Regions from separate parts of the Larsenimonas rhizosphaerae genome, predicted to be linked through region 1. Evidence: predicted binding sites of a transcription regulator. Region 1 holds the regulator's gene; each other region holds the start of a gene.
The links. The regulator PhoB, encoded in region 1, activates phosphate uptake and scavenging genes when phosphate is short. The targets are predictions, from matches to a motif close to TGTCATANNNNTGTCANA.
Positions count from the first base shown of each region.

Region 1 (3,254 bases):
CAAGGAGCGCTAGCAGCACGGCCAGCCCCCAGCGAGATAAGGTCATGAAGAGCCGGGCTCCAATGATCGATGACAGGGCTCGAGCCTATCATGGGCGGGGCTCTGTTTCAGCGGGGGAAGTTGCCTGTGCCGGCCGGTGCATCCAGCCGGGAGGCGGGGAAGATGCAGCGAAAGACGGCACCCTGGCCAATATCGCTTTCGATATCCAGGCGGGCATCGTGACGCAGCAGCACATGTTTGACGATGGCCAGCCCCAGTCCGGTACCGCCGCTTTCGGTAGACCGGCTCTTGTCGACCCGGTAGAAGCGTTCGGTCAGACGTGACAGGTGAGTCGCGGAGATACCATCACCATCATCAATGACCTCGACCATGGCGCCACGCTCATGTGTGGCATAGCGGATGGTAATGGTCGACCCGTCCGGGGTGTAGCGTACGGCGTTGATGACCAGGTTTGACAGGGCGCTGCGAATTTCGCGTTCCTCGCCCAGAATTGCGCGCGGCTCTTCGACCTCGACCAGGAAATGATGACGGCCCTGGGACAGGGCCTCGCCGTCTTCCTGAATCCACTGGCACATGCTGGCCATATCGATCGGCTGACGTTCCGTCTGACGCTCGCTGGTTTCGAGCCGGGACAGGGTCAGCAGGTCATCCACCAGGTTCTGCATCCGGTGTGTCTGCCCCTGCATCTGGCCGAAGGCACGGGTCAGGCGGCGTGGCACGGTATCCGGCTGACTCGAGGCCTGATCAAGAAAGGTTTCCAGATAGCCGGACAGCACGGTCAACGGCGTGCGCAGTTCATGGGAGACGTTGGCGACAAAGTCCCGGCGGGTCTGTTCAAGTCGCTGCAGCCGAGTGACGTCGCGTACCAGCACCAGCCGTTCATTGTCACCAAACAACGTGATACGGGCTTCGATGGTGCGACCGTCATGAGCCGGTGATGAAAAAAGGACCGGCTCCTGGTACTCGCCCGTGGTGAAATAGGAAATGAAGTGCGGGTCGCGAAGGTAATTGGCCACGTGGTGACCCCGGTCGTGCCTGGCGTCCAGCCCGAGCATCTGCTCGGCGGCGCTGTTCCACCAGTCAAGATGGCCCTGGGGGTCCAGCATTACGATGCCGTCACGCATTGCCTCGGAAGATTCTTCCACACGGGTCAGTACCCGGCGTAATCGCCCCTGCAGTTGCGTCTGGCTTTTCTGGTAGCGATAAAGGCGATCAAACAGATCGCCCCAGACGCCATCCCCTGCGGGAGGCTTTTGGTGTACCGGCGCATTGAGCCAGGCATACAGCTTTTTAAGGTGCGCCAGGGTAAAGGCCATGTGCACGGCAAGCCCGAGGGCCACACCCCATCCGCCGACGCCGAGCAAGGCCCCCAGCAAGCCGAACCCGATGACCAGATAGGCCAAACGCCACAGCTCATTGGTCCAGTAGTGCATGTGTGCCTCGCAGGGTGATCAGGCCTGAATCGAAAAGCGGTAGCCGGTGCCCCGCACGGTTTGAACAAGGTTCTGCCAGGGGTCACCCAGCGCCTTGCGCAGCCTGCGGATATGTACATCGACCGTGCGTTCCTCGACATACACATTGCCGCCCCAGACCTGGTCAAGCAGCTGGGCTCGAGTATAGGCGCGCTCCTGATGCGTCATGAAAAACTGCAGCAGTCGGTACTCGGTCGGACCGATCTCGATCGGAGTGCCATTGCCGCTGACCCGGTGGCTGGACGGGTCCAGACGCAGTCCCTCCACCTCGACCACATCTTCCATGCCCTTGGGGGTGGTACGACGCAGTACGGCCTTGAGACGAGCGATCAGCTCACGGGGAGAGAAGGGCTTGACGATATAGTCATCGGCGCCGCTTTCAAGGCCGACCACCTTGTTGTCTTCCTCGCCCTTGGCAGTCAGCAGAATGACCGGAATATCCGCGGTGGTGGTGTCACGCTTGAGCCGCCGAGCCAGTTCAATACCACTGAGGCCCGGCATCATCCAGTCCAGCAGCACCAGGTCCGGCTGGTGATCGACAATCAGCGCGTGGGCATCCTGCGCATTACTGGCTTCGATAACATCAAAGTCAGCCATTTCGAGGGCAATGGCGACCATCTCCCGAATGGCCGCTTCGTCATCCACTATCAGTACGGTCCTGGACTTCATGCACCTGTTTCCCGTTGAGGTCGCGCTGTACAGGGGCAGTACGGCGCGAATAATGACAAGGTGGTGACAGTTTTAACGCGCTGGCATGACAGGAGTATGACACGTGCAATGAATATGGCCGCAGCGCGTTCCCTGGGGTGTCAGGGCCAGACCGACAGCGCAATGCCTGCAAACAGGAGTACGCCGGTCCAGTGATTGTTCAGAAAGGCCTTGAAACAGCCTTCGCGTGAACGTGTCCAGATCAGGCGCTGCTGATACAGGAAGGTCATTCCCATGCCCACAAGCCCCAGCCAGTAAAAGCCGTCAAGACGCGCGGCCAGTCCCAGCATGAACAGCAGCGCCAGTACCAGCAATTGAAGCAATCCGATGATGAATCGGTCCTGCCTGCCGAACAGCACCGCCGTCGATTTGATGCCGATTTTCAGGTCATCGTTGCGGTCTACCATGGCGTATTGAGTGTCATAGACCAGCGTCCAGGCCACATTGGCAAAAAAGAGCCACCACGCAATGGCCGGTACCTCGCCCTGTGCTGCACCAAAGGCCATCGGAATGGCCCACCCGAAGGCAGCACCCAGCACGGCCTGTGGAAAATGGGTGTAGCGCTTCATGAACGGGTAAATCGCTGCGAGCAGCGCCCCGCCAAGTGACAGCCAGATGGTAAAGGCGTTGGTCAAGCATACCAGCGCAAAGGCAAGGGCCAGAAGGGCGACGAACAGGGTCAGGGCCTCCCGGGCGCTGATGCGCCCGGTCGCCAGTGGCCGGGTACGGGTGCGCTCCACATGGCCATCGAAATCCCGGTCTGCATAATCATTGATCACGCAGCCGGCGGCGCGCATCACGTATACCCCCAGCAGGAAGATCACCAGGTTGGCACGTTCCGGCTGGCCATCGGCGGCCAGAAACACTGCCGCCATGGTCGGCCACATCAAAAGCCAGGTGCCGATGGGCCGGTCAAGCCGCATCAGTTGCAGAAAGTCGGGCAGTCGCTGAAAGGGGGGCGGCAATCGCAGCATGGCGGCGGTATCACTCCGGTAGGGGTAATAAATGTGTCGCTCAGTCTAGCGCATTGGCCCGGGCGGCGGCAGGGCCAGCGCCATCCCCATGGGAGGCAGG
Region 1 is NZ_JAPIVE010000004.1:350,742-353,995, reverse strand. Features, by position in the region: gene OQ287_RS14325 (N-acetylmuramoyl-L-alanine amidase) at 1-46, opposite strand, end outside; gene phoR (phosphate regulon sensor histidine kinase PhoR) at 108-1,433, opposite strand; gene phoB (phosphate regulon transcriptional regulator PhoB) at 1,452-2,141, opposite strand; gene ubiA (4-hydroxybenzoate octaprenyltransferase) at 2,282-3,154, opposite strand; gene OQ287_RS14305 (chorismate--pyruvate lyase family protein) at 3,200-3,254, opposite strand, start outside.

Region 2 (3,254 bases), on a different contig from region 1:
GGCATGATAATTACCGGTTCCCAGGTGGGCGTAGTGGCGCAGGCGACCATTTTCCCGTCGTACCATATGCATGAGCTTGGCATGGATCTTGTAATCCATGAGCCCGTAAATCACATTGGCACCGGATTCCTGCAGCCTCGATGCCAGCTCGATATTGTCAGCTTCATCGAAACGGGCTCGCAGTTCGATGACCACTGTCACTTCCTTGCCATTGCGGGCCGCCTCGGTCAGCGCTGTAACGATGCGTGAACCAGGGCCGGTACGGTACAGGGTTTGCTTGATCGCCAGCACGTCGGGGTCTACGGCGGCTTCCTTGAGCCATTGCTCAACCGGTGCAAAGGACTGATAAGGGTGATGCAGCAGGATGTCGGCCTCGGCGACGGTATCGAAATAACTGCCGGTCTGGCGTCTCAGGGCGCGAGGCAATCCAGGTGTGAAAGGAGGGTACAGCAGATCAGGGCGGCCGGCGCCTTCGATCACTGCCATCAGCCGGCCCAGGTTGACCGGGCCATCCACCAGGTAGAGATCCTGCTCGCTGAGTTCGAAGCGCTGCAGCAGGAAGGTTGTCAGATGCGCCGGGCAGTTATTGGCGATTTCGAGTCGTACGCCACTGCCATAACGCCTTGCCAGCAGCTCGCCTTTCAGTGCAGAGGCCAGGTCAGAGACATCCTCGGGGTTAACCGCGAGGTCTGCGTTGCGTGTCAGTCTGAACTGGTAACATCCCTTGATAATCATGCCGGGAAACAACTCGTTGGCATGGGCGTGAATCATCGACGACAGAAAAACATAATCAGTGCCTTCACCAGAGCTGACTTCAGCAGGCAACTGAATAAGTCGTGGGAGCGAGCGTGGCGCAGGGATGATGGCGAGCCCGCCCGTGCGGCCAAAGGCATCCTGTCCATCCAGCTCAACAATGAAATTGAGACTTTTATTGACCAGACGCGGAAAGGGGTGGGACGGGTCCAGCCCGATCGGACTCACGACCGGCTGAATTTCATTTTCGAAGTAGGATGCTATCCAGTGCTGCTGGGCTTTCGTCCAGTTGGCGCGTCGTAAAAAGCGGATGCCTTCCTGTTCCAATGACGGAATCAGTACCTTGTTCAGGATCATGTACTGCCGAGCGACGTGCTCATGGGTTATCTGCGAAATATCGGCCAGCGTTTGCTGATAGGTCTGGCCATCGCGGCTCTTGGCGCTTTCATCGATGCCAATGGCCTGCTTCAGCCCGGCCACCCGTATTTCAAAGAACTCATCCATGTTGGATGAGAAGATCAGCAAAAACATCAATCGGTTCAGCAGCGGATGGGCCTCATCGAGCGCCTGTTCCAATACACGAATATGAAACTGCAGGGTAGAGATTTCACGATTGAAATAAAGCTGCGGATGCGTCAGTTCCGTATTACGCTCAGGGGCCGGGCGGGTGCGAATGCCGGTGCGTGTGCGGTTCAGTCGCAATGAGGCGGCGGGATCGATCGGGAGGGCATCCGGCGCGTCCATCTGCTGCGCCTCTGGTATGGCTGCCTGTTTCATGTCTGGTGTTTCCGGCGTACCCATATCAAGGCCCTCGAGTTGTTGTAGTGTTGGCGCCGTAGCATAAGTCCGCCTCATGACAGTGAGGTGACGGTAACGGAACGTGGACTCTCCTTGCCGTAAGCCACTTTGATTGGCTAGAGTTGATGCACTGCCAGGTTACCCACTACCTGCCTCACCTTGTTTATCGGCCTCTTGTGTTGAAAACCATGAGAGCCGCCCTTCATGCACTATCAAGAGAGTACGGTATGGACAGGAAAATTGCAGTTGTACTGGCTGGATGTGGCTATCTTGACGGATCCGAGATCTATGAAACGACGCTGACGCTATTGCGTCTTGACCAGCTCAAGATGCCGTATCAGTGCTTTGCGCCTGATATTGATCAGCATGACGTCATGGACCATGTCACCGGTGAGCCGGTGGAAGGAGAAACGCGCAATGTGCTGAGGGAATCGGCACGTCTGGCGCGTGGCAAAATCCAGCCGCTGGACGAACTGGACCCTGATGCCTTTGACGCTATCATCATTCCGGGCGGGTTTGGCGCAGCCAAGAACCTGTGTGACTTCGCCATCACCGGCGACAGCATCACGATTCTGCCCCTGTTGGTAGAGAAGGTCCGCCCCTTTTACGAAGCCAACAAGCCAATCGGCATGATGTGCATCGCGCCGGTCATGGTGCCAAAAATGCTCAACGGCAGCATTCCGGTCACGATTGGTGATGATGCCAGCATTGCCGGGGCCATCAGCGCCATGGGTGGGTTACACAGAAGCTGCAGCGTAGACAATATCGTGATTGACCATGAGCATAAGGTCGTTACCACTCCCGCCTATCTGCTGGCGGAAAACCTTGACGACGCCGCTCGTGGTATCTTCAAGCTGGTAGAGAAAATCGGCGATATGCTGCGCTGATCTGTCTTACGCGTCGGGGGTTTCCTCGGCGCGTCCTCCGCGCTGATGCTTCACGAATCGGCCAAAGATGATACCCACTTCAAACAGCAACCACATTGGGACGGCCAGCAGGCTCTGGGAGACCACATCCGGGGGCGTAAGCAGCATGCCCACCACAAAGCAGCCGATGACGATATAGGGGCGCTTGGATGAGAGCGTTTTAACGGTGGCAGCACCGGTCAGGATCAGCAGGAATGTGGCAATGGGGATTTCAAAGGCCAGACCAAAGGCAAAAAACAGCTTCAGCACGAATGTCAGGTAGGCATTGATGTCTGTCATCACCTGTACGCCGGCGGGTGCTGCAGTCGTGAAGAACTTGAACAACAGTGGGAACACGACAAAGTAGGCAAATACGGCGCCGGAATAAAACAGCACAATGCTGGATGCCAGCAGGGGAAAGGCCAGCTTTTTTTCGTGGGTATAAAGCCCTGGCGCAATAAAGGCCCATGCCTGATAAAGCAGAAAGGGCACTGCAATAAACAGTGCCACCACCAGTGTCAGCTTGAATGGAGCAAGAAACGGGGATGCCACTTCGGTTGCAATCATCTGCGAGCCCGGGGGTAGCAGCGACATCAGCGGCTGGGCAATGAAGGTGTAGATATCGTTTGAAAAGCTGTAAAGCCCTAGAAAGATCACCACGATCACCACGACGGCTTTCAGGAGTCGCGAGCGCAATTCGACCAGGTGTTCGATCAGCGGCATCTGTTGATCCACGTCCGGCGGGGTACTCATGATGTGCTGTCGTCCTTGTGATCAGACAGTGCAGTGCTTGTCTCT
Region 2 is NZ_JAPIVE010000002.1:514,647-517,900, forward strand. Features, by position in the region: gene ppk1 (polyphosphate kinase 1) at 1-1,497, opposite strand, end outside; gene elbB (isoprenoid biosynthesis glyoxalase ElbB) at 1,779-2,438, shown strand; gene tatC (twin-arginine translocase subunit TatC) at 2,445-3,209, opposite strand; gene tatB (Sec-independent protein translocase protein TatB) at 3,206-3,254, opposite strand, start outside.
Region 2: ppk1 (polyphosphate kinase 1) is a predicted target of PhoB. The motif match lies at 1,606-1,623, and genes of this name have one in related genera.

Region 3 (3,254 bases), on a different contig from region 1:
CCGTCTGCAAATATCTGCTTCGCGGCGACATCATCGAATAGGAGGGCAGAATGGATCTTCGGTTTGCACTGGAAGTGGCCGTATCAGCCCTGATGATTGCCGGTGGCATCTTCGCCGTGATCGGCGCAATGGGCATGGTGCGGTTCAGGGATTTTTACATGCGCCTGCATGGGCCAACCAAAAGCACTACGCTGGGCGTTGGCTGTGTATTGCTCGCATCGATGAGCTTTTTCTGGTTGAAAAACGGCCATCCAAGCCTGCAGGACATGTTGATTACGCTGTTTTTGTTTATTACCACACCGGTCAGCGCCCACCTGCTGACCATGAGCGGTTTGCATCATAAACTGCCCAGCGCCCCGGAAACCAAGGGTCAGCCGTATGAGCTTGATGATGAGGATGACATCGCCAGAAACTGACGTGATGTAAGCAGTTCAGCGCCTGGCGCTGAACTGCATCAGGGCAGACTACCACCCCTGGGTATGCTGGTTGACCAGTGATTCCAGCAGATCGATATGATCATCACGATCGTTCAGTGCCGGAATGTAGTGATACTCCCCCCCACCGGACTCCTTGAAGTACTCCCTGTTTTCCTCACTGATTTCTTCAAGGGTCTCAAGGCAGTCTGCCGAGAATGCAGGACACATCACATCGACATGCTCGCGCCCCTCCTTGCCCCAGGCCTTGAGCGTGACATCGGTATAGGGCTTCAGCCACTCTTCGCGCCCGAAGCGGGACTGATAGGTATGACTCCACTGCGTACTCGATAGACCCAGCTCCTCGGCCACCAGCTCGCTGGTTCTTTCGCAATGCGTCGGGTACGGGTCACCCTGGGTCGCGTAGCGCTTCGGAATGCCATGATAGGACAGCATCAGATGCCCCTGCTTGCCAAGTGCCTGCCAGTGCTCGCGCACGGTATTTGCCAGCGCCTTGATATACAGCGGGTGATCGTGAAAATCGCGGATCATCCGAAGTTCCGGCAGGTGCGGGCAGGGTTTCAATGCATCCGCCAGCCGGTCAAAGACCGCGGCGGTGGTCGAGCGTGAAAACTGTGGGTACATGGGTAATACCAGAATACGACCGACTCCGCTCTTGCGGAGCTTGAGCCCGGCTTCTTCCATGCTTGGGCTGCCGTATGTCATCGCCAGCTCTACCGGAATGGGCTGCCCCATGGACGCTTCAAGCCGGGCCGCCAGTGCGCGCTGCTGCTTGCGGCTGTATGACATGAGCGGCGAGCCTTCATCCGTCCAGATCGAGGCATAGGCTTCAGCCACCTTCCTGGGGCGAGTACGCAGGATAAAACCATTGAGAATGGCCCACCAGACGGGGCGTGAGACATCGATCACCCGTGGATCCCACAGAAACTCCCCCAGGTACTTGCGTACAGCTTCTGGTGTAGGGGCTTCAGGGGTCCCCAGATTAACCATTAACACGCCAAACGGTGCGCTGTTACTCATTCAATCACTCCCAGATTCTTGATAATCATATTCTATCAACAGGCGCGGGTGGCGGCTCATCAAAAACGCCTATCCAGTGGATTGGCCCGAAAATGACATACGCCTGTGAGAATAAACCATGGGAGTGCAGGGATAAAACAGGGCCTGTCACGAGAGCCGGTCCCGTGATCAGGCCACCTAGAAGACGAGGGGGATGTGCGAGGACAGCGGACTGGAATACATGGCCTGACGACCAACGACTTCATCATGCGGCACGGTCTGCACCAGATAGGCACGATGAACGCCGACATGGCGAAGCACATTGTATACCGCGTCCAGCGAGCGGAAGAGTTGCGGCTTGCCGCGGTTCTTCAACAGACTGCTTTCGCCCTGAGCCTGCTGCAGCTCTACCTGGTACAGCTGACCGGCCATGTGGCGCACGACGCGAACCTCGGGGTTGTCATGATATCGAACGGCCTGCCTGAACTGATGTAGTTCCATGGAAATGCTCCTGACAATGAAGGGTGACACCTATAGAGTGTGTCATCAGCCTAAGACAGTTTAGTGACAGGCAATGCCTTGAACAGGCACCGATTTATACCCCTTTACCCACTCATTCGCACCGCAGTTACTCATGCATTTCACGAGTCAGCAACGCGTTCAATTGCGCCTGACGTGCCGGGCTTCGCCGCGCCAGGCGAGCTCTGGTACGTGCCAGCCAGCCGGCATCCGATAACCGCTCGACAGGAACCGCTACCCGGCGAGACACCGGCCCCGGATACCAAAGCATATCAACATGTGCCGACAGCATGGACTCGCCCTCTGAGCGGCGACTGAACCGGTACCATGGCAGACCGCCAATCTCCTTATTCCCGGCAAGGTCCAGCACCTGATCATAATCAGACGTAAACCATTGATCTACCGAAAAGGCCTCGGAATCCATGGCAGGCCATATGGCTGTCAACTCATCGGCCAGCCAGTGGCCCAGCGACGCCGATTCACCGATGTCAGGCGGCCCCTTCTGCAAGTGCATGGCTCCGAAAATCAACAACGCTGTCTCGCCCTGCGCCATGACGTGACGGCGTACCGTATCAGCATAGTGGGCATCACGCCGCGCCATGGCCGACTGCCAGGTTGCTTCAGTAGCCGATGACCAGTCAAAGGGCGCCTCGGCCGCAAGAACACGCCAGCGCGCTCCGGGAGACAGTGTCAGGTTTACATCACGCACATGCGCCAGAAACTGCTGGTATATCAGTGGCGACCACAGCATGTCGTGAAGAGTGTCTTCGGATACCAGGCTCAGACGCGTGGCATCCAGCTCTCCACCGGCAATATAATCATCAAGCATGGCCTGGTGGCGCTGACTGCCAAACTCGATGACCAGCGTTCGAGTACAGGCCTGGATTACCGGTGAGGCGATCAATGAAAACAACCGAGCCATGACTTCGGGGCACCAGTGCACCTCTCCTGCCCCTACCAGAGGAGTCCGGGCAAAGCCCCGTGCCACGGCGCTTTCCAGCGTCAGTACCGTCATGCTGCCTCTGCTCAAGTGTGCGCCAGTTCAACGTCGGCCCCACGCCGAGCCTTCCAGCGCTCCATTTCGCGCGCAATACGTCTGGAAACGGGGTCGCTGATCATGCCCGGATGATCACACGGCAGGGAAAGGTTCACCAGTTCACCCGTGACGTAGGGCTGCCAGCCCTGGCGGTCAAGCCAGGCTTCATCCCGAGGTGCTGCCGCAGTGAAAAACAATACATCTCCCTCGAAGACATGGTGGGTGGAGTCACGCACCAGCCGGCTATTGTTGATTACCACATCCAC
Region 3 is NZ_JAPIVE010000001.1:261,504-264,757, reverse strand. Features, by position in the region: gene OQ287_RS01215 (K+/H+ antiporter subunit F) at 1-41, shown strand, start outside; gene OQ287_RS01210 (Na+/H+ antiporter subunit G) at 51-416, shown strand; gene hemH (ferrochelatase) at 465-1,454, opposite strand; gene OQ287_RS01200 (DUF6482 family protein) at 1,632-1,934, opposite strand; gene OQ287_RS01195 (hypothetical protein) at 2,062-2,967, opposite strand; gene OQ287_RS01190 (amino acid adenylation domain-containing protein) at 2,979-3,254, opposite strand, start outside.
Region 3: OQ287_RS01200 (DUF6482 family protein) is a predicted target of PhoB. The motif match lies at 1,986-2,003, and genes of this name have one in related genera.